DNA from 2 places in the Arcicella sp. BE140 genome. Region 2 is predicted to be linked to the other one. Evidence: riboswitches for the same ligand, from Rfam matches in the RefSeq annotation. Region 2 holds a riboswitch; the other holds the start of a gene.
What was found. A riboswitch is a leader RNA that binds a small molecule or an ion and turns the genes downstream of it on or off. The one in region 2 is predicted to bind thiamine pyrophosphate.
Positions count from the first base shown of each region.

Region 1: linked by a shared signal. The riboswitch ahead of J2Y60_RS05930 (TonB-dependent receptor) and the one ahead of thiS (sulfur carrier protein ThiS) in region 2 are both predicted to bind thiamine pyrophosphate.

Region 1 covers NZ_JAVDUE010000003.1:4,394-16,850, reverse strand. Annotated here, with positions in the region: gene J2Y60_RS05955 (hypothetical protein) at 1-455, shown strand, start outside; gene J2Y60_RS05950 (DUF4129 domain-containing protein) at 442-1,155, shown strand; gene J2Y60_RS05945 (hypothetical protein) at 1,188-1,745, shown strand; gene J2Y60_RS05940 (DUF4350 domain-containing protein) at 1,751-3,004, shown strand; gene J2Y60_RS05935 (MoxR family ATPase) at 3,288-4,265, shown strand; TPP riboswitch at 4,537-4,633, shown strand; gene J2Y60_RS05930 (TonB-dependent receptor) at 4,811-7,216, shown strand; gene J2Y60_RS05925 (DMT family transporter) at 7,311-7,754, opposite strand; gene J2Y60_RS05920 (NCS2 family permease) at 7,870-9,171, shown strand; gene J2Y60_RS05915 (5'-methylthioadenosine/adenosylhomocysteine nucleosidase) at 9,283-10,068, shown strand; gene J2Y60_RS05910 (HAMP domain-containing sensor histidine kinase) at 10,264-11,544, shown strand; gene J2Y60_RS05905 (DUF6515 family protein) at 11,602-12,381, opposite strand.
Region 2 covers NZ_JAVDUE010000011.1:77,506-89,962, forward strand. Annotated here, with positions in the region: gene J2Y60_RS15910 (thiamine phosphate synthase) at 1-528, opposite strand, end outside; gene J2Y60_RS15915 (hydroxymethylpyrimidine/phosphomethylpyrimidine kinase) at 525-1,280, opposite strand; gene J2Y60_RS15920 (thiamine phosphate synthase) at 1,281-1,871, opposite strand; gene thiC (phosphomethylpyrimidine synthase ThiC) at 2,102-3,958, opposite strand; gene thiS (sulfur carrier protein ThiS) at 3,997-4,200, opposite strand; TPP riboswitch at 4,449-4,546, opposite strand; gene J2Y60_RS15935 (AraC family transcriptional regulator) at 4,844-5,716, shown strand; gene J2Y60_RS15940 (pirin family protein) at 5,983-6,834, shown strand; gene J2Y60_RS15945 (hypothetical protein) at 6,951-8,144, shown strand; gene J2Y60_RS15950 (DUF4369 domain-containing protein) at 8,405-9,856, opposite strand; gene J2Y60_RS15955 (YdcF family protein) at 10,067-10,849, shown strand; gene bla (subclass B1 metallo-beta-lactamase) at 10,846-11,601, opposite strand; gene J2Y60_RS15965 (M12 family metallo-peptidase) at 11,821-12,457, shown strand, end outside.

The DNA.
Region 1 (12,457 bases), on a different contig from region 2:
TTCTGGCTGGTTTATTAGCATTGCTCACTATTATCTACTTAGGAATTATTTTTATCCTAAATACTTCAATCGTAGCATTTGAAGATATCAGCGTTTGGGATGCTTTTGGTAGAGCCAATTATTTGATTCAGCAAAAATGGTGGTCGACGTTTGGTTTAATAATGGTTTTTGCCATTATCAATTATTTTCTTTCTTTAGTATTTTCGGCACCCTCTGTCATTGTTACTATCATGAAAGTATTGAAAATTGGTGGTGGAGCCTCAGAAAATATTCCCTTAATTATTACAAGTATTATTGCTACCATTGGTAGAGTACTGATTTCATCTTTAACGTATGTGGCACTTACTTTTCAATATTTTAATTTAGTAGAACGCAAAGATGGCACATCGCTAAAATCACAGATTTCGGCCATTGGTCAGAAGAAAACTTTTGAAAATGAAGATGAAGAATATTAGATTGTATTATCACATTTTTATAAATTTAATATTGCTTTCAGCGTATACTTCCTTTCACAGTCTGGCTGTCGTCGTTGATTCTTCCAAAGTAATCGTCAGAAAGCCACAAGAAAGCCAAATAAATGCTTTCAGAAAACTAAAAGACTACCAATATGGTACTGAGCAAGTAAACTATGTAGAAAATTGGTGGAGTCGTTTGTTACGCCAATTATTTGAATGGTTTTCAAAAAATTTTTCTGGTGTGGGTAATCCTAATTTTTGGAAAGGAGTTGCCTATTTCTTTGTAGCATCGGTTGTAGTTTTTATCATTTTAAAACTCATTGGTGTTAATTTTGATGGGCTTTTTAAAAAGAAATCTAAATATGATATTCCATACGAAACCATCGAAGAAAATATTCATCAAATAAATTTTAACGAAGCCATTTCTGAGGCAGTCTCACAGAAAAATTATCGCCTTGCTGTACGACTATATTATTTAAAGGCTTTGAAAGAACTGAGTGATGCAGGATTGATTCATTGGCAAATCAATAAAACCAATCAATCTTACGTTTATGAATTACAATCATCAACATTAAAGACTAGCTTCAATCAGGTAACACGTCAATTTGAGTATACTTGGTATGGAGATTTTCCGATTGATGAAGAACATTTTGTTGAAATTCGAGAGGATTTTTTAAAATTTAGTAATCAAATTATTTAATACAATTAAGTATCTAAATCGTTCATAAAAACATGAAATATTTCAGTTCAATTACGCTCTTATCCGTGTTGGTATTAATAGCTTTGTCGTCATTCAAGCCTTCATCACATTCTAAAAAAATGTATGATGACGACGACGATTATGACACCCTAGATTATTATACAATGAGTGTGGCAGGTATTAAGTTAGGGGCTAATTATGGCGTAATTTTAGATAAACTAGGGTCGCCAGATTCAGTAAAAAAAGAAGAAACTCAAGATGCACAACTATCTAATCATTTTGAAGAATACTTCTACGGTAAAGATGTATTTTTTGTAATGGACGAAACAGTAAGTGGGTTTGAATTAAAAACATCTAAATTTAAAATTGACAATTTGGCTGATTTGAAAGTAGGGGACAATATGGCTAAAGTAAAAAAACGTTTTCCGAAATCATATAAGCTTAGGGATGTGGATAACTCTGTGGAAGACTGGATAACTACCGTCAGTGTAAGGTTTGGCACAACTGATTCTTTCTTGGAAATAATGGTTCAAAACGATAAAATTATTAGTCTGACCACTATCACTGACGATGGTAGCGATACAGAATAGTACGTATGAAAAAACATCGTTTTTACCTCTTAATTCTTTCTTTAACTGTACTAGGATTCGTTTTGGTAGAAATCTACACGCCAAAACCTATCGATTGGACTCAGACGTATTCGAGTAAAGATAAAATCCCTTACGGTTGCGAATTATTGTATAAATTACTACCAGAAGTATTCAGAAATCAAAAGATTTCTGATGGTAGAGTGCCTATTTATGCAAAGGGAGCGGCTACTATAAACAATACAAAGAGCAATTATATTTATGTATATCAGTATTTTAGGGTAGATTCTATCAACCGTAAAAAACTGTTAGAATATGTACATCAAGGTAATAATGCCTTTATTGCTGCTGAGGATTTTTATGGGTTAAACGATACATTACATTTTGAAACAAATTATAACCCAACATTTACCAAAGATTCTGTTACTATCAATTTGGTGAATCCTCAGCTTAAAGCTCCCGAAGCCTATCGTTATCATCACCAATCTGTGAGTGCTTATTTTGAGTTGAGTTACAAGAAAGATAGTTTAACCAAACTTGTCACTACGAATGCTATCATCTTAGGTAAAAATCACACTGGAGAGGCGAATTTCATTAAAATTCCTTTTGGGAAAGGCTCATTCTATTTAAGTACTGTGCCTAAAGCTTTTTCTAATTTTTATCTGTTAAAAGCCAATAATGCAGACTACGCATTTAAGGCTTTATCCTATTTACCCGAACGCCAAGTTTACTGGGATGAATATGTAAACATTATGGGTTTTGGCAAAAACAGTAGAAGTATTTTAAAATCAAAATATGCTAAAGGTGAAGATGATATTGATAGTTCTCCATTCAAATTTATTGCTAGCCAGCCCGCACTAAAATGGGCTTATTATATTACATTGGTTTCGTTATTGATTTATTTAATTTTTGAAGGCAAACGCCGTCAACGAATTATTCCTATCATCGAAATCCCTAAAAATACCTCATTAAGTTTTGTAGAAACCATTGGAGCGTTGTATTATAATCAAAAAGACCATAAGGCTATTTCTGATAAGAAAATAGCTTATTTATTGGCCTATATCAGAAATAAATTTCATTTGAAAACTACAATTTTAGATCAGGAGTTTAAAGACGATTTAAGTCGTAAGACTAATTTACCCATTGGCGAAATTAACGAGCTTTTCGATTATGTAGCAACCATGCAAAGCAGCGAACATGTTCAAGAAAAAGATTTAGTTGACTTTAATAAACACATTGAAGCATTTTATAAGAACACGTAGAATATTGAGTGAATGAGTGATTTGTGATTGAGTGATTGGTTTTAGTTGTGAATGAGTGAGTTACTTTAGTTGTGAATTGTGAGTTAGTAAATTAAAGTAATGATAACTCTTTAATCTAATAGTCAAACCATGAACAAATCACTTAATAAAAATTAAAAACAATCACTCATTCACTAACTCAAAATTCACTAACTCAAAACTAAAATCAATCACTAAATCACAACTCACTAATTCACAATTCACTAACTCACAACTAAAATCAATCACTAATTCACAACTATATATGGAATTTGAATCAAGAATAGACCTTAGCGATTTACAAGAAGCAGTAGCCAATATCAGAGCAGAAATCGGGAAAATTATCATCGGTCAGCAGAACACCATCGATTTATTGTTAACTGCCATCTTTGCAGATGGTCATGTTTTGTTAGAAGGCGTTCCTGGCGTAGCGAAAACACTTACTGCTAAATTGTTGGCCAAAACCATCTCAACAGATTTTAGTCGTATTCAATTTACGCCTGATATGATGCCTTCAGATGTATTAGGAACAGCTATTTTTAATCCTAAAACAGCCGAATTTGATTTCAAAAAAGGCCCTATTTTTTCAAACATTATCTTGATTGATGAAATAAACCGCTCGCCTGCTAAAACTCAGGCGGCCTTGTTTGAGGTAATGGAAGAACGACAAATTACGAACTCGGGCACTACTTATCCGATGTCTTTTCCGTTCCTAGTAATGGCGACACAAAACCCTATTGAGCAAGAAGGAACTTACCGTTTACCTGAAGCACAATTAGACCGTTTTCTTTTTAAAATCATCATCAATTATCCATCTTATCAGGAAGAAGTACAGATTCTCCAAGGTAATCATACTCGTTCCAGTGCAGCATCCAGCAATCCTGTTGAATTGATTGATAGCATTTTGACGCCTGCTCAATTAACAGCTTTACGAGAAAAAGTACGACAATCTATTGTTGACATTAAAATTTTAGAATATATCGCCAAGATTATTCATGAAACCCGTAATTCAAAATTCATTTATTTGGGCGCTTCACCACGGGCATCAGTGGCCTTATTAAATGCCTCAAAAGCCTTGGCAGCTATCAGAGGCAGGGATTTCGTAACGCCAGAAGATGTTCAGGAGCTTACCCCTGCGGTACTTCGTCACAGAATTATTCTTACTCCAGAAAAAGAGATGGAAGGCTCAACACCAGAAGACATCATTGCTCAAATTCTTCAAAAAATCGAAGTACCAAGATGATTGGAGTGATGAGTTAAGAGTTTTGAGTGGTGAATTGTCATAAAGTTTTACCCGCTGATATAACAGATTTAAAACCGCTGATTTGCGCTGACAAAATATTATCTGCGTAAATCAGCGAATATAATCTCCAAAATCTGCGGGTAAAAAATACGTTGTCCTCAAGTCTTAAAGTCTAAAAATCCTAAAGTCCAAAATCCTAAAGTCTCAAAATCAAAAATTATATATCCTCTAAAAGTACAATTTATCAATTTTCATTATACCTTTGTTCTACAATCACAAAAAGGGGTGCCTTAATATAACGGGCTGAGATTATACCCACTGAACCTGATGCGGGTAATTCCGTCGAAGGGATTTTGTAAATTTGGTTTTGCGTTTAGATTACGTGAACAGATTTAAAATCAATCAATTACATAGGGTTTCACATTGTTAAATCTAACGGGATTTGACTCCTTTGCCTGTTGTTAATATTTTCAAAGATGAAAAACTTAACGACTATTCCGAGAAATCTGTTTGCTCAAACAGGTGTTCTCAACCAGTTCGTTGCTATGATTCGCCTTTTGGTAAATCAAAAAAATGATATTATAAGCTATTCAACATTGATTGCTTTAATATTTTTCCTCTCTACTCAATCGTATGCTCAGTATACTATTTCTGGTAAGATTGTCGATGCTGATGGCAATAAACCTTTGGCTGGTGCAAATATTACGTTAGTAAATGCCGTAAGGGGTACACAAAGCAATGCTCAAGGATTATTTATCCTCAAAAATGTAAAAAAAGGTACTTATACATTAAAAATTAGCTTTGTTGGCTACGAGAAAAATGTACAAATCATTGATTTACAAAAAGATGCTACTTTCGATTTTGTTTTGCATAAATCTACTTTTGTGGCAGATGAAGTGGTAGTAAGTGCTACCCGTGCGAATGCCAAATCTGCTATTGCATTCACAGATGTTTCTAAAGAAGATATTCAGAAACAGAACCTTGGACAAGATATTCCTCAGTTACTAAACTTTACACCTTCGCTGGTTTCTACCTCCGATGCAGGTGCGGGTGTGGGTTATACTGGTGTAAGAATTAGAGGGACTGATGCTACAAGAATCAATGTAACCATCAATGGCATTCCATTGAATGATGCTGAATCGCAAGGTACTTTTTGGGTTAATACACCTGACTTGGCAAGCTCGGTTAGTTCTATCCAAATTCAACGTGGTGTAGGTACTTCAACCAATGGCGCCGGTGCTTTTGGTGCTTCCATTAATGTTTCTACTAACGAATTCAGAAAACAGGCTTATGCTGAAATCAATTCCGCCTATGGCTCATTCAATACTTTAAAAAATACTCTTTTAGTGGGTTCAGGGTTGATAAATGATAAATTCACCTTTGATGCTCGTTTGTCAAAAGTAACGTCAGATGGCTATATCGACCGTGCTTCTTCTGATTTAAAATCATTTTACCTTTCTGGTGCTTATTTTGGCAAAAAATCTTTTGTTCGTTTGAATGTGTTTTCTGGTAAAGAAAAAACTTATCAAGCTTGGGAAGGTGTTCCAGAAGCTACTTTAGCAACCAATCGTACTTTCAATTTATATACGTATCCAAACCAAACGGATAACTATCAGCAAGACCATTATCAATTGCTTTCTTCACATAGTTTATCAAATGCTTGGACTTTCAACTTGAATTTCCACTATACGTATGGACGTGGATATTATGAGCAATTTAAAGAGCAAGATAAATTATCAAAATATGGTTTGCCTAATGTAGTATTGGGTGCAACAACGATTACTAAGACAGATTTAGTTCGTCGTAAATGGTTGGATAATGACTTTTATGGTACTACGTTCTCTTTTGATTATCAAGGAAGTAAAAAGTTAACAGCTAATTTTGGAGGGGCTTTGAATGAATACGATGGTAGAAATTATGGCGAAATTATCTGGGCTCAATACGCTTCTACGTCAAAAATTGGCGACCGTTATTATAATGGAAATTCTAAAAAAGTAGATTTCAACGTATATGCAAAAGCATTTTATCAATTTACAGAGAAACTAAACGCTTTTGCAGACTTACAAGTCAGAACAATCAATTACGAAATTAAAGGAACAGATGATAACCTTTTGAATATTGGTCAAAAAGTAGATTATCAATTCTTTAATCCTAAGTTTGGTTTAAGTTACCAAGTGTCTCCAAGCACATCTGCGTATGCTTCTTATAGTGTGGGCAACAAAGAGCCTAGTCGCTCAGACTTTGTGGATAACGTAGGCAAAACACCTAAATCAGAAAAACTGAATGATTTTGAGTTGGGTTATAAAACTCAAACAGGAAAAACGGCTTTTGCGGTTAACGGTTATTTTATGAACTACAATAACCAATTGGTATTAACTGGTAAGCTAAATGATGTAGGTAGTGCCATCCGTGTAAATGTACCAGAAAGCTATCGTTTAGGGATAGAAATAGAAGGAGGCGTACAATTAAATAGCTCGTTGAAAATCAATGCTAATGCTACTTTCTCAGAGAACAAAATCAAAAACTTTACAGAATCAATCTATAATTACGATACTGAATCAGAAACGCTTTTACCTACTTTGAGTAAAACAAATATTGCTTTTTCACCTAATGTAATCGTAGGTTCACAAATATTATATACGCCTGTGAAGGGTTTGGAATTAGGCTTATTGTCTAAATATGTAGGAAAACAATATTTGGATAATACCTCTAATGAAAACCGTAAGTTAAATGCCTACTTCACGAACGATATTCGTGCCATTTATACTATCAAAGGAAAGACATTAAGAGAAGTAAGCTTTAGTTTCTTGGTAAACAATCTATTCAATACCCTTTATGAATCTAATGGCTATACGTATAGCTACATTTTTGAAGGAGTATCTTACACTGAAAACTTCTATTATCCACAAGCTGGTACTAATGTAATGGCTGGTGTAAGTCTGAAATTCTAAGCATTTAGTCAAAATCACATTTCTAGGCTATTTTTTAGTACATATTTGTATTAAAAAATAGCCTATTTATTTATCTATAAATCTAAATACACCGCTAAAATTTACGAATTAAGATTACGCCAATTATCAAACAAAATGCGCCAATAACCCTGCCCAATGATATTTCTCTGACAGGTGCATCTAGCCAACCGAAATGGTCTAATAATAACGAAACCGTCATTTGTCCTGCTACAATCAAACCAAATGTTAAAGCTACACCCAAACGTGGCATTAATACGATAACAGTGCTGATATAAAACGCCCCTAAAATTCCTGCAAACCAAACATACCAAGGAGCATTTTTAAATTGACTAAATTGTGCCAAAGGAATACGCGTAACAATAGCATATACAGTAAGGGCTACCAATCCTGTAGCAAAAGACAACAAGGCGGCTAGTACTGGATTGCCGACCAATCTTGCCATTTTAGCATTCAACCCTGCTTGTGTAGGGAAAACGGCTCCGCATAGAAAAGCTAAAAATATTAAAAAGTATTGCATTGGATAAATGGTTTATAAATTATTCTTCCCACAAAAGTATAATATAAAGCCCGAAGGTTTATTCTTATTGTCTTTCTGATGAACAATCCTTATTTTTAGACAAAAACCTTATTTTATGTCTCCGACAACTAAAAAAACTGAAATACTTGCTGGTATAAGTTCCTTTTTGGCTACCATGTATATCATCATTGTCAATCCATCCATTCTTTCTCAAGCAGGAATGCCTTTTGATGCGGTATTAACGGCTACCGTTTTGCTTTCATTTTTCTGTAGTTTGATGATGGGGCTTTATGCTAAAAACCCTATCGTTGTGGCTCCAGGTATGGGTATGAATGCCTTTTTTACTTTTACGGCAGTAAAGGGCATGGGAATTTCCTATCAAGTAGCGTTGGGTGCTGTATTTTGGGCGGGCGTTTTCTTCCTGATTTTATCCATTTTCAACTTGCGGACCTATATCGTAAAGGCCATTCCTAAACCCCTTCGTTTTGCTATTTCGGCAGGCATAGGGCTGTTTATTAGTCTCATTGGTTTTGAAAATGCTCATTTTATCATTGCCAATCCTGTTACGTTGGTAAGTATCGCTAGTTTTCATAATCCTATCATTATAACTTTTCTTATTGGATTATTACTAACAGCCATCTTGATAGTACGGGATGTAAAGGGAGCCATTATCATAGGCATCGTTATCACTACTTTACTAGCTATTCCAATTGGTAGAATATGGGGTGATGCATCAGCCATTAATTTCGGACAAAAGGCTTTAGTCAATTGGAATGGCTTGATAGCTGCTCCAGATTTTAGCTTAATCTTTCAGTTAGATATCATCCATTCTTTCAAATTTGCCTTATTCCCTATCATTTTTGCTTTTGTTTTTACTGATATGTTCGATAGCCTTTCTACTTTTGTGGGCTTGGCAGAGGCTGCCTATCTGTACGACGAAAATGGTGAACCACGTAATATTAAACAATCGTTGCTGACAGACGCTGTGGCTACTTTATTAGCAGGAATTTTAGGAACAAGCCCCGGAACAGCTTATATAGAATCGGCAGTAGGAATAGAACAAGGCGGACGCAGGGGCTTAACAGCTATTACGGCGGGTATTTTGTTTTTGCCTTTTATGTTTTTGTCGCCTTTATTATCAGTAATCCCCGCTATTGCTACGGCTCCTGCCTTGATAGTGGTAGGCGTATTTATGATGAAGCCTATTACCAAAATCAATTGGGCTAAAATGGATGATGCTATTCCAGCATTTTTAGCTTTGGTCTTAATTCCTTTTTCTTATTCCATCACGCAAGGAATTATATGGGGATTTTTGTCTTGGACAATCATCAAGGTATTTGCTGGCAAACCTAAAGAAGTATCGCCCGCTCTTTGGGTGATTGATGGTTTTGCTGTTTTATCTTTAATTATTTCTTGAAGTGATTAATAATTGGCTATTAGTGATTAGACATCTACCATACATAGTTAAAAGTCTAATTGCGAACCCAACCCTAATCACCAATTACTAATTACCAATCACTCAATCAACATGAAAAAAATACTTATCCTACTTTTATTTAGTTTACAAATTCAGGCCCAGAAACCATTAACGGCTATTTTGGGGGCATTTAGTCAAGAGGTGAAATTGCTGGAAGATTCTCTGAGCAACAAAAAAGAAGTAAACCTAAAAGGTATTCGTTTCCTAACGGGCGAGCTTCGTGGGCGTTCTGTAGTAGTTGCGTTGACGGGTGTAGGCAAAGTAAATGCTGCTATGACTACCAGTATTTTATTGATGAACTGGAATCCTGCACAGTTGATTTTCACGGGTATTGCAGGGGGTATTCATCCGGACTTATTACCGGGTGATATCGTCATTGCGAAATCTACTTTCGAACATGACTATGGGAAAATCGATTCTACAGGATTTACTCTGCGTCCTACCCGAAACCCTGCTTATGTAGAAATGAACCCTATTTATTTCCCTGCTGATGAAACACTGCTTAAAAAAGCACAAGGCATTTCTAAAAAAACACCTTATAGGATTGTCGGAAACAGAAATCTCAAAGTGATGACAGGCATTATTGCTACGGGTGATGTTTTTGTAAATTCTAATCAGAAAGTTGATGAATTACGCATAAAATATGGTGCTGATGCTACAGAAATGGAGGGTGCGGCAGTGGCACAAGTATGTTTTCAACAAAAAATTCCTTGTTTGGTGATTAGAAGTATTAGCGATAATGCTAATTCAAAGGCGCATTTAGATATGAAAACCTTTGAATATGTAGCGGCTTATAATTCGGCAAGTTTGGTATTGGGTATCTTAGGGGATTTATAAAAAAAACTCAGTAACACGAGTTTCCAACTCGTAGCTCGATTGTTAATGATTGTTAAGTAAAAAACTAATGTTATAGCAAAAAACGTTGTCGTTATTAGACTTATTATTGGATTTGATGACTAAAAGACTTAATGACTAAAGGATTACTATCTTTTGTCTTTTAGTCATTAAATCATTGCCTAAAGGCTACTACCCATGAATGCAAAAACACTCAGAATATTTGTTGCTTTGTCTATCCTTCTTTTAGGAGGAGTAATTGTTGTGCAATATTATTGGTTTAATCAAGCCTATAATATCCAAGACCGTGATTTTGACCAACGAACTACGGCCGCTTTGAGAGTAGTTTGCAAAAGAATATTAGCATTCAACAAAAATCCTAACAACAAAATCATTGACCCTGTAGAGCGAGTTACTTCAAACTATTATACAGTGCAAGTAAACGATACCATTAATCACATGATTTTGGAGGAGTTTTTAAAACAGGAGTTTGCGCATAATGATATTCGCATCAATTTTGAATTTGGTATTTACGATTGCTTGAAGGATAATATCAGATATACTTCTTTTGTATGTCATTCCGAAAACTGTGACCGTTCAGATTCTACCAGTTCTTATCATTTCCCTGACTTAGATATTCATAATTATTATTTTGGGGTTCATTTCCCTGATAAAAAACTATTCCTTTTAAGCGACTTAGACAATTGGTTTGTTTCGTCAGCTATTTTACTGGTAGTAATGGCCTTTTTTGTATATGCTTTAATGCTGATTTTTAAGCAAAAAAGACTTTCTGAGATTCAGAACGACTTTATTAATAATATGACGCATGAATTCAAAACGCCAATATCTACTATTTCTATTTCCAGCGAAGTGCTGATGAAACCAGAGATAGTCAATACTCCAGAACGATTATTGAGCTATGCTGCTATTATCAGGAAAGAAGCCGCACGTTTAAAAAAGAATGTCGATACGGTTTTACAAACCGCCAACATCGCTCAGAAAATTGATAAGCTTAATTTTGAAGAAGTAGATATTCATGAATTAATCAACGAATTATCCATCAACTGTGAACCATTGTTTAAAGAAAAAAATGGAGAGTTGATTATTGATTTAAAGGCTACGCATAGCATAATCAAAGCTGATAGACTGCATTTTACCAATATTATTCACAACTTAATCGATAATGGCGTTAAATATTGCGAACGTCCGCCAGTAATCATTATCACGTCTGAAAATATTGGTAATAATTTAATGGTATCAGTAAAAGATAATGGTATCGGGATTTCAGAAAGAGACCAGAAACAAGTTTTTAATAAGTTTTTTAGGGTACATACTGGCGACGTACATAATGTAAAGGGCTTTGGACTAGGACTTTATTACGTCAAAGAAATGGTAGAAGGTCATAAAGGTACTATCCTACTAAAAAGCAAATTAGGCGAAGGTTGTGAATTCAGGTTATTACTTCCTTGTATCGCTTAGCTTATTCATAAAAAAGGTATCGACCAATGGCTCGATACCTTTCTAAAACCTAAACACCTAACTGATTATTTTTATCACCTCATACCAAATTTCTCCATTTTGTAAAACGGCTCTATATTGAATACCGTCAACAATATAATATGTGTCGCCATTAATTTGTAGTTTCTCATAACCATCAGGAATACTTTCTACTAATGCCCCGATTGGAGGAGGAACAACTACATAATCATTGTTTTGATATTCATAATACGCACCATTATAGTAATGATAAGGGCGATTATAAAGATTGAATACTCTGTGTTCACGTGGTAAATACTTTACTCTGATACCTATAGGAGCAGGAGCAACCACATAAGTATTTTGATAAGGTCTGTAATACACACCATTGTCATAACGGAAGTTGATACCGCCGAAAGAAACAGAGATAGACGTACTTGGTGCTACATTTACTACAGTGTTTCTTCTAGGTAAAGATGCATAACGCCAGTTGGGAGTATTGTTTCTATACACAACTGTTGTTTGGTTCACTACTGGTCGTCTGTTTATTACTACCTTACGATTGTTATCATATCTATCATTACCACGGTTATTGTCGTATCTATCGTTACCACGATTATCATTGCCACGGTTATCGCCTCGTCCTCTGTCATTTCCTCTTCCGTTATCATGTCTTTCATTTCTTCCTTTATCGTCTCCTCTGCCTCTGTCACCATGTTGAGCAACACCTACAAAAGAGTTAAGACTAATGCTTGCCATTAAAATAATAGTAGCTAATTTGATTTTACTTTTAGAACCAACTTCTATCGAAGTGTTAGGTTGAATATGCATTGCTTTCATAATAGTATTGTTTTTAATTTTATGTCGGTTAGATTGCGGATATTTTCAATAGTTTAGTCCATTTATTTTCATTAAC
Region 2 (12,457 bases):
TATATCTTCAACATCTGCCAGTTGTACACCACCAATACCTACGATGGGCAAATGATGGCCAGAGGCTTTGCACGATGCCAAAAGACTTTGGTATTTTTCTAAACCCAAAATCGGACTCAGGTTCTTTTTGGTTTTAGTAAATCTGAAGGGGCCTAAGCCAATATAGTTTACTTTAGCCTGATGCAAAAAAGCTAGGTCTTCCAAAGTATTGGCTGTTCCTCCAATGATAAAGCTATCTCCTAAAATTTCTCTTGCTACTATCGGCGAAGCATCTGTTTTTCCCAAATGCACACCATCAGCTTGTATTTCTTTTGCTATTTGGACATTGTCATTAATAATCAACGTAGCACCAAAAGCTTTACATACCTCCTGAGTTTGTAAAGCAGTTTGTTTCCAAGCCTCAAAATCTTGATTTTTTACCCTGAGTTGCACCCAATCGGCACCGCTCTCACAAGCTAAATGAGCTTGTTCCCAATGCGAAATATGAGGTAAATCTTGGGTGATATAGTGTAATTTAGAAATCGTCATGATTGAAAATGATAACCCAATAAACTTGGATTACTCTTTAAAAATTGATTCATATAATGTTTAGCATTTTCGCAGGTTTCTTCAAGGCTTAAACCTTTTGAAAGATTAGCAGTAATTGCCGAAGAAAGCACACAGCCGGAACCGTGCTTTTCACCATTAGGAATTCTTTCAGCGGTAAAAGAAACTGTATTGATTCCTGTAAATAGGATATCCATACATATTTCATTGTCTGAATGCCCTCCTTTTAAATAAACATTACAAAACTTGCTCAGCCCAAAGGCTTTTTGCTCAACTGAAGACCCTCCTACTACCAATAACTGAAGCTCGGGCAAGTTGGGAGTAATGAGATAAATCTTTTTAAGAATTTTTTCTAATAGTATTTGATTGATATCTTCATGAAAATCAAACCCTGCACTGGCTTTTAAGATTGGGTCCCAAACAATTTTTATTGTTGAATTCCACGACAACAAAGTGTTGATGATTTCATCTAAATCTTTCAAACTTTGTACTAAGCCAATCTTAACAAAGGCGATAGGATATTTATCAAAAAGCAATTTTGCCTGATGGATAATAGTCTGATTGTCGAGCCAACTAACGCTTTCAAAATAATTATCGTTTTGAAAAGTAATAGCAGAACAAACGCCTAATCCATAAACTTGATGTTGTTCTAATGTTTTAATATCTGCCAAAATTCCTGCCCCAGCACTTGGGTCAAATCCTGCAATGCTCAATACAAAAGGTCTATCATTCATTTAATTTTCTGCTTGAAAATACTTCTCCCACACCGACCCCATCAACACATATCCTTGAAAACCAATCTTTTCTAAAAACGCTCTGTTTTCTTCTCTGATACCCCCCAATGCATACACAGGGGTGTTACTTTTCCTAACATGAAAATAAAACTGTAATTCATCCATCGTAAAAACACCTACATAATCAGTCTTAGAAATACTTTTGAGAATCGGACTTAAAAAAACGTAATCAGCCTTGAAGCTCAAATTTTCGATAGCATTCAAAGTATGCAATGAACAACTGACAGATAGTCTATGTTTGCGCAACATTTTTACTGAGCTGAACAAGGTTACATCATCTATGCTTTGTCTGAATGTCTCTGTAAAATGCACTCCTTTCACATTATATTTATTAATCAACTCATAATGTGAATGCAATACAATCTTGCGATAGAATTTCGGTTGAATCTGTCTTAGAAAATCTTCATACTCTTTCAGCGACTTTCCTGGTTTTCTGAGGTGAAAAATCAATGATTCATCCATCAACAATTGTTCGATGATGGATATTTCACCGTCAAAATCAGTAGGGTTGGAAAGAATTACTTTTTGCATGTCGACTTTAGTTAGTGATTTAGTGAATGGTGAATTAGTGATTTTCAAGTTTGATTCAGCAGAAATATTTAATTTTACGAAACTAAATAATTATTCCATCTCAATTTAATCTTTTTATCTTTGAAAAATCACCAATTCATAATGCCTTCAATTCCAATCAATTAAAATCACTCATCAAATTGCCTAAAATCACAATTCACTCATTCACTAAATCACTCATTCACAATTAATTATATATATACCTCCGAACCTTGTTCAACAAAGATTTTTGATCTTTCTTGCATACCTTTTGCCAAAGCCTCCTGTTCTTCAACCCCCATGTTATCAGCATAGTCGCGTACTTCTTGGGTGATTTTCATCGAACAGAAGTTAGGACCACACATCGAACAGAAATGGGCAATTTTAGCTCCTTCTGCTGGTAACGTTTCATCATGATATTCACGAGCGGTGTCTGGGTCAAGGGATAGGTTGAATTGGTCTTCCCAACGGAATTCAAAACGAGCTTTGCTCAAAGCATTATCCCTTATTTGTGCTCCATAATGCCCTTTGGCAAGGTCGGCAGCATGAGCAGCAATCTTGTACGTAATTACGCCTACTTTTACATCTTCTTTGTTAGGCAGTCCTAAATGCTCTTTAGGTGTTACATAACACAACATAGCACAACCAAACCAGCCAATCATCGCAGCACCGATTCCTGAAGTAATATGGTCGTAAGCGGGTGCAATATCTGTTGTTAATGGTCCAAGCGTGTAGAAAGGAGCTTCATGACATTCTTTCAATTGCTTATCCATATTTTCTTTAATCAAGTGCATCGGCACGTGACCGGGACCTTCAATAATCGTTTGGACATCGTGTTTCCAAGCAATTTTAGTTAGCTCTCCTAGCGTCTCCAATTCTGCAAATTGTGCGGCATCGTTAGCATCAGCAATGCTTCCCGGACGAAGACCGTCACCTAAAGAAAACGCCACATCATAAGCCTTCATGATTTCACAAATCTCTTCAAAATGGGTATAAAGAAAGTTTTCTTTATGATGTGCCAAGCACCATTTTGCCATAATGCTACCTCCGCGTGATACGATACCTGTCACTCTTTTTGCCGTCATGGGTACATACCTCAACAATACCCCAGCATGAATCGTAAAATAATCAACACCCTGTTCTGCTTGTTCTATAAGGGTATCTTTGAAAATTTCCCAAGTCAAATCTTCTGCCTTTCCTCCTACCTTTTCAAGGGCTTGGTAAATGGGTACAGTACCAATTGGGACAGGCGAGTTTCTAATAATCCACTCACGGGTTTCATGAATGTTTTTACCTGTAGATAAATCCATGATGGTATCAGCACCCCAGCGACAAGCCCAAACGGTTTTTTCTACCTCTTCTTCAATGTTTGATGAAACAGCCGAATTGCCAATATTAGCATTGATTTTCACTAAGAAATTACGCCCAAGAATCATCGGCTCGCTTTCTGGGTGATTGATATTATTAGGAATCACCGCTCTACCCATGGCTACTTCCGAACGTACAAACTCAGGAGTAATCAGTCCTTTTGGGGTATTTGCCCCAAAACTATGTCCTTCGTGCTGATGCCCTATCGTGCTAAGTTCTTGTATTTTCTGGTTCTCACGAATGGCAATGTATTCCATTTCTGGCGTAATAATGCCTTTTTTAGCATAATGCAATTGCGATACGTTCTGTCCAGCTTTTGCTCTCAAAGGTTTTTTAAGGTATTCAAATCTTAGCGCATCAAGGGCAGGATTGGCTAAACGTTCTAGTCCATAATTTGAAGTAATTGAAGGAAGTTCTTCAACATCTCCACGCTCTAAAATCCATGATTGTCTTAGTCTTGGCAAGCCTTTTCTTACATCAATATCAATGTCTGGGTCTGTAAATGGCCCACTGGTATCATATACTGTTACGGGTGCATTGACTGAGATTACTTTGCCATTTACAATCGTATCTGACAAGCTAATTTCTCGCATTGCTACTTTAATATCATGAATTTCCCCTTGTACATAAACTTTTTTGGAAGCTGGAAAGGGGGCTCTGCTGATTGTTTCAGCATGAGGAGTTTTTTCTGTTTTCTTCATGTTTTTCATAAGCTTTTGAAATATTGAACGCCAGATTTTCAACCGCCTTGAGTAGCCCGAATCAGCATCAATTGGTCATTACTTTTAAGCTTGATGCTCGCCCATTTATCACGAGGAATTACTTCTTCGTTAATGGCAATGGCCAGACCTCGCAATTCGATAATGCCTTGCTGATTGAGCACCTCGATTAAAAGAGGGTTTTCAGGAAATTCAAAGATTTGGTCGTTAATAATGACAGTCATTCCATGTATTTATTTAAAATAAAAACAAATGGACTTTAGCGAAAACCAAGGAGAAATTAAAGCGTGTATGAGTGAGCTTGGGGAGTAAACCTTTTATAGTGTTAGTTGTACACCTAATCAACCACAAAAAATTATAACCCATTAACAAATCAGAATGAAAAAATCAATCTATCGTTTTTTAAGCTAACCAAGAAAAGCAGTGAAATTTTGAAAACGATGCTTAAATCTGTACACCGAATCTGAAAAGAAAATTCTGCCTTACTTTTTCCTACGCAGCAATTACGCCGTTCAGGTTTTGAGGGTATAATCTCAGCCCGTTATATTTAAGGCACCCCTAAAGTTTGAGACAAATGTAAAGTATAAAAATTGAATTTGTAAAATTTTATTTTGTTTTTTTTTCAAACCTATGTAAATCCTGACTTATTTAAAGAAGAGAATTTTTATAATACAAATTTCACTTTCTAGGTTTAGGGCTATCCTCATAGCTTCCTAAAAACAAAGGGAAAACCCTTAATTATTATAGATTTCATCAAAAACTGTTGCATTTTCCGCAAAAAATTGCAAATTTACAGGATAACCATCATCTATGCTTATAATACTTTAATTGCAAAAGCTATTGATTTTTTCAACCCATATTATCCAAATGTCTAAAATTTATCGTGAAATCACCCCGCTTACTTCTAATGACTGTTTCATGGTTTTTGCCAGAACAAAAAGTAAGTTTGACTTCCCTTTACATTACCATGAAGAATTTGAGCTAAACTTTATCGAAAATGCAGATGGTGCAAAAAGAGTAGTTGGCGATAATATCGAAATAATTTCAACTTATGAATTAGTTTTGGTGGGTTCTAATGTACCTCATGGCTGGTTTTCGCATGAATCTATTGCTGAAAATATCAATGAAATTACCATTCAATTTCACCGAGATTTATTTGATGAAAAATTCTTAAAAAGGAATCAAATGAGCTTTATACGTTCTATGTTGGAACGTTCGGCAAGAGGCATTTCTTTTTCTCAGGAAACCATCCAAGCAATTAAACCTCGTCTGATAGGGCTTACACAAACCAATGGTTTTTGCTCTGTCATGGAATTGATGTCTATCCTACACGATTTGTCAGTTTCCAGAAATATGAAAACTTTAACGACATTGACTTTTGCTAATGAAAATGCTACATATGATAGCCGTAGAATTGAAAAAGCCTTTGTTTACATGAGAAATAATTATGATAAAGAAATTTCATTGGAAGACATTGCTAAGATTGTCAATATGACTGTAGTGAGCTTTAGCAGATTCATCAAAAAAAGAACTGGTAAAACCTTTATTGATAGCTTAAATGATATTCGTTTAGGACACGCGTCACGCTTGCTTATCGATACGCGACAATCCATTGCAGAAATTTCCTTTAAATGTGGCTATAATAATCTTTCATATTTTAATAGAATCTTCAAGAAAAAACATGGATGTACCCCTAAAGAGTTTAGAGAAAATTATTCTGGGACTAGAACATTCGTATAAAGAAAACCTCAGTTTCCCATGTATAAAAGTACCAATATGGGAATTGAGGTTTTAAAAGTACTATAAATTATTTTGATAAGGATTTCCTTATTATTACACCCTCCTCTCTTTATTTTTTTCTCTTAAATTCTCTTTTCAGATACAATATTCCTTCAATCGTATATATTTTATTAGAAAGAGATAACTCTTTCAATTAATATCACGTTAATTGAAAAACGAAACTATTTTTCAAGAATTCATTCTTCAAAAACCAAAAAAGATTTTCCATGAGAAGCATTAAAAAAATTCATCAAGCAGCATATCGCCCTATTGCCGATTTAATCACTTATTCGCCTTTGCCTACTAGCACCTTAGCCCAAGTAGATCCATTTATTTTCTTGAATCATCATGGATTTCAACAGTATCCTGTCAATAACAGAGGTTTACCGTTTGGTCCACATCCACACAGAGGGATGGAGACAGTAACATTTATCCTCGCTGGCGATATTATGCACAAAGATTCAAGTGGTCATGAAAGTATCATCAATAGCGGAGGCGTACAATGGATGACGGCTGGTAGTGGATTAATTCATGCAGAAGTATCATCAGACGCATTCAAGAAACAAGGTGGTGATTTAGAAATCTTACAACTATGGTTAAACTTACCCGCTAAATTAAAAATGACTAGTCCCTTCTATTTGGGCTTGCAAGAAGACGAAATTCCGACGATAAGTTTGGATGATGATAAAGTAGCCATAAAATTAATTTCGGGGAAATGGGGGGAAAACGAGGGTGCTTTTGAATCTAAAACAGGCGTTTTTTTAAGTACTATTACTTTCAAAGCATCTGCTGAATTAACCATCAACATTGCCATAGAAAGAAACATATTCTTTTACTTGATAAAAGGTGCGCTCACAGTAAATGGACAGGCTATCAAAGCTAGGCAATTGGTAGAAATTATGAATGATGAAACAGGTGTTCAAATTGTGGCCGACACCGATTCAGTATTATTACTTGGTCATGCTGTTCCTTTTAATGAACCAATGGTTGCTCAAGGTCCATTTGTCATGAATACCGAAGAGGAAATTTATCAAGCCTATACAGATTATCAACAAGGAAAGTTTGGTACTTGGCAATAGCAAAACAGAATAAATACGCCTTTATTAAACAATTATTTCTTAAAATTATATAATTTTACTTTAATACCTTTTGTTAAAATCTTTTTTAAACTTCCTAAACGCCCCAATATTTTACCTTGAAAAGAACGTTACCAAGCTTAATCAAAGCCCTAGAAAAACATCAATCTACTGGAAAACCATTGAAAGCCATTGTCGGCTTCGATGCTTATATTGATTCTATTCAAAAAATTGTGAATAATAATGAAGGCAGTCAAAACCATTATTTTGAGACAATTAGTGATTTAGCAACACAATTGGCTGCTCTTTCAGGAAAAAACACCAAAGTAAATCTTAGGCAATTAGAAATGATGATGAATGGTAATGCTCCTATTCTTGCCAATTCATTAGGAGCATTAGGTGTCAAGAATATTTGTATTGCTACAATGGGCTATCCAGATATTAACGGTGTATTTGAAGAAATGCATCCTAATTGTGAATTAGTCTCTATCGCTTCTCCTGCCAAAACTACTATCTTGGAATTTAATGATGGTAAAATAATTTTTTCAGAAGAAAGTACTTTTGAACAACTCACTTGGTCGTATGTTGCAGCAGTAGCAGGTGTGGAGAACCTAAGCAGGGGGATTTACGAAAGTTCGTTATTAGCTTTTGTCAACTGGGCAAATGTCAAATATTGTACTGATATTTGGAAAGGGTTCTTAGAAGACATCGTTGTGAATTTGTCACCAGAGGCCACTAGACAATCACCAAAATACTTTTCTAGAAATAAAATTCAAGAAGAAGAAGATGCATTCGGTATGCGTCATAAAAATTTCTTCTTTGACCTTTCTGATATTAGCAAACGAACAAAAGAAGAAATCCTTGAAATTCTAGATGTAGTGGGATGTTATGCCCATTATGGCAAAGTAAGCTTAGCCATGAACGAAAGCGAGGCGAAATATATTTATGGTTTGAAGCAAGATAATCCAGACGCTGAATTACCTGACATTTTAAAAAACATTATTAGTACTTATCATATTCAACAGATTTTTGTTCATGCACACGAAGAAGCATTGATGATTTATAAAAATCATGTTTACGAAGTGAAAGGTAAAAGTTCTTTCCAAAAGCGTATCTCGACTGGTGGCAGAGACAATTTTAATGCAGGAGCTTGCTTAGGATTAATGCTTGATTTATTACCAGAACAAATTCTTGCATTAGCAGTAGGCAATTATGAAGCTTATCTTGGTACTGGAGCGAGTTTAGAACTTAGCGAATTGATTGATTATTTAAAAGATTGGGAGAAAGAACGACATCATGAAGTTTTTGTGTAAATTAAATGCTAAACAAAAACATGAGTCATCCCAAATTTTCTCTAAAAATAGTGAGTTTTAGATGATTTTTGAGTTTTTGTAATTTATTCTCGTCCTTACTTTTTGCCTTGATGCAAAAAGTAACAAAAAAATCAAGAATTCCTAAACTCGCTCCGCTCAAACAGTAGGAATTCGGTGTTCATCAATCATAAAAAAGCGGTCGAAATTAGTTTTTCGACCGCTTTTTTATGATTTCAAAATTCGGGATGACTCATGTTTGTTTATCTGATATTTTTAGAAGCCTTTTGTTTTCTGGTAAAATCAATAAAATCTTCTACTTGTTCTACTGGTAAACGTTTGGCAATAATCTTTTTGTCTTTATCCAATACATAAATTACTGGCGTAGCATATACATCAAAGCTATTTTTAAAGTCGGTATAATACTCTTCTTTCCCTGTTAGGGCATTTTTATGAATATCTATCCCATTAATTAATTCTTCTAGCTTAAATTCTTTGATAAATCCTTTCCATTTTAAAGGCGTTCTGTCGATTGAAGCCGCTACTACTTTTACATTTTTAGTTTTTAAAGTTTGATAGGCTTTTTTCAATTTCGGAGCAGACTCGCGACAATGGCTACATTCAGGGTCATAAATAAACAAAACAGTATAATCAGCAGGTATACGTGGAATATCAATTTCTCTTCCCAAAGTGTCAGTAAGGTACATATCTGGCAATTTTTTGCCTATCAAAAGGGGTTTCAATATTGCCACTCTTTCTTTCATTCTTCTTACAGTAGAAGTGTCCCATAATGATGGTTCGCCGATATAATATTTCTCTGCCATGTGTACAAATGCACCATCTGTCCCTAAGATTTTTGGGTTTTCATACTGACTAGAGATTTTATAAATTGTATATCTTCTTACATCTCTAGAAGTAGCTCTTGCCAATACAAAATCAGCCTCTTTAGCAATAGAATCGGATACTTGAACAGTCAAATCGTCAAAATAACGTTCCAATTTCTTTTGTAAAAATGGTGTACGCATCATTCTATCATCTTTCAAATCAACATTATCCCAAAAATGAGCTTTATAATATTGAAATTGATACTGATACATCGCAGCGGTATCTGCCTTAGTTTGAAGAGGCTTCGGATAGGTTGGAATTTCTGGCTCTTGTGATGATTTAATCAATTTTCCAGCAAATAGATTTTCATTAGCTTTTAACCAATCTTTTTGAAATTGAGTGGTACTGGCTTGTACTTTCTTTATTTTAGCATCAACAGTTGCCGATTTTCCTTTTTTACTTTCAGCTTCCAAGGCTTTCATCTCATCAAAGCGGTCAGACATTTCCTGTTGAAACTTAAAGAAGACTTCATTTTCTTTAGACCCTGTTATTTTCATTTTACGGATTAGGTTAACTGTATCCGTTTCAAATGCAAACTCTTGGTTACCAATGATGATATCGAAATACTTACCCTTGGGTAACGAAACCAAATATAGTCCTTCGGGTAATTTTTTGTCTCCTTTAAAAAGGAAATTACCTTCTGAATCAACCTTGGCAGTATCTTTTATTACTTGTTGATTATAACCAAAATAATGTGCTAAAAAAACAGTGGTATCTTTAATACCTTTTATTTTTCCTTTGATAGAAAAACCTTCACTTGTCTGGGCTAAAAGCTGATTAGAAAAACCAGTAATACTTAGTAGGAGTAAAATTTGAAATATTCTTTTCATTAGTTTAACTGTTGTTGCTATGTTTTTAAATTGTAAGAGCCTGAAGAATGTTATTTTTTCTCAAAGTTACGCTAGTAAAGCATTAAGAAAAAGTATTTAGTAGTTTTGTAAACGATTCTGAGCTAATTTCATTATTACCCACATTTCACCTTAGTTTACTAAAGTTTATTAACGATTTTTATTCTTAAACAGACATACCTTTCTTTCAATATGTTTTACTTTCTTTCTAAAGTACTTTTTTACGTACTAATGCCTCTTTCTCTCACCATCATTGTATTAGTTTGGGCAATATTCACCAAAAATCCTCAACGTAAAAAGCAATTATTAATTAGTACGTTAGTAATGATTTTTGTATTTGGTAACGACTTTATCGTAAACGAAGGTTTTATCCTTTGGGAAATTCCTGCAACTTCTCCTGAAACGATTGTTGAGCCTTATGATGTAGGTATTATTCTAACGGGCGGAATGATTAGCAATAAAGCAGGCACGAGTCAGCAGATTTTTGTCGATAAAACGGCTGATAGATTTATCCAACCTCTCTGTTTATATAAACAAGGCAAAATCAAGAAAATACTTATAACGGGAGGTAATACTGATTTAACCATCATCAGAAGCGATTTTTCGGATGAAAACCTAAAAACTGCACAATTATTAGAAGAACTTGGCGTAAAAAAATCAGACCTTATCTTAGAAACCAAAGCTAGAAATACCCGAGAAAATGCCACCTATACGGCTGAAATATTGCGTAAAAAGCCTGAACTAGGCAACAAATATCTATTATTTACCTCAGCTTTTCACATGAGGCGCTCGTTAGGCTGTTTTGAAAAAGCAGGATTGACAGTTACACCTTTTAGCACAGCCTTCAAGTCAAAAGCAAGAATTTTCACTTTTAGTAGCCTGATTGTACCCAGCGAAGGTGCTTATTATGAAGGCTATCATTTAATCCATGAGATATTGGGATATTGTGTTTATAAGGTTTTGGGGTATTGCTAAGGTTTGAATAATTTAATGGTATAATCAAGTAATTTTTTGTTCCCATATTCTCCGTGTCCGGGAACAACGATTTTTACATTTGGATATGCCTTTTTAACTTTTTCAACGGTACTTGACCAGTCTGCAATAGTTGCATCACCTAAATAACCTTTGCCCGCCTCTAATTCTTTAATTAAACATCCTCCAAACAAAATATTTTCGCTCGGATAATAACCTACTACATTATCTTTTGTATGTCCTTCTCCGAAAAACTTTGTAACAATATGCTCCTTGACAACTTTTAAAATAAGAGAATCCTTGAAACTATTTTTGGGAACAACATAGTTATTTTCTTTGGCCAATTCAATAGTTTTGAAATAGGCATACGAAGGAATATCATTATCATCAAATGCCTTTAAACCACCCAGACAATCATCATGGAAATGGGTTGGAATAATGGCATTTATTTTACAATGAAGCGTTCCTTTAATCCATTTGATTAACTCTTCTGCATTTTTGTCATTGGTTGGAGTATCGAAAACCACTACTTCATGACTATTTCTGACAATCAGCCCATTACAAGGAACATAGCCAAAATCATTGGTTTGTTTAAATGAGGTATGCTCAAAAGAATTCTTAGCAATTTGAGTGATAATTAAATCCTTGGATTTGTAAACTTCTTTGGGTTTAAATACGTCTCGTTTTTGAGCAATGCCTTTAAAGTTTATGATAGAAATTAGAATGATTACTAAGGTTTTGAGACAAGGTTTCATTTTTGCATTTTTTATTATCTAATCAAATTTATAGCAAGCTTAGTTCATTCACAAATTTTATTTAGCTAATCCTTATGATGTTGGAAATGTGTTTGGAGCAGTCGGAACAATTAGGTTTTTAAATTACTACAAATCATCCTTTGATAAAATTGTTATTCATTTTATCAAAGATTAATTTTATAGAAAAGTACCAAATCCTACAAAATATAAAAAATTCCCATGAAAAAAAGTTTCCTTTTATTATTACTGGTACTACACCAAATAAGTTTTGCACAAAACCCTAACATTTCTTGCGGTGTGAATGACAGTGTTTTACCTGATAGTATTATCAAAGCAATGCAAAGGTCTCCTTTATGGCTACAACAAAGACAAGCCCGAAAATCTGCGGAGGAGTTTTATGTTTGTAGAATTGCGGTTGAAATAGATTCTGATACTTATGAAACTTTTGGCAAAGACAGTAACTATGTCAAGCATGAAGTAATAAAAGTCATTGAAAAAGTTTCTAAAGTTTATGAAGCAGAGATTCAAACACAATTGGTCGTTACTTTAATTAATATCAGAAAAGATTCTAAAACAGACCCATATAGAGGTGTTACCAATATTTATAGCTTGCTGTCCACCTTGGAAACAAGCAAAGTCAATAGTCCATTCAAAGAAGCAAGCTTTGATAAAGTTGTTTATTTATTTACCAAGTCTGTATCTGGTGCAGGAGGGATAGCTTCTTACTTTGGCTATTGTTTAGCTCCTTTAAGTACACCAGTAACGATTGCACATGAAATTGGACATACTTTTGGTTCACCACATACACATGATTGTTCTTGGCCAGGTGGCATGATTGATTATTGTTCAGCAGATG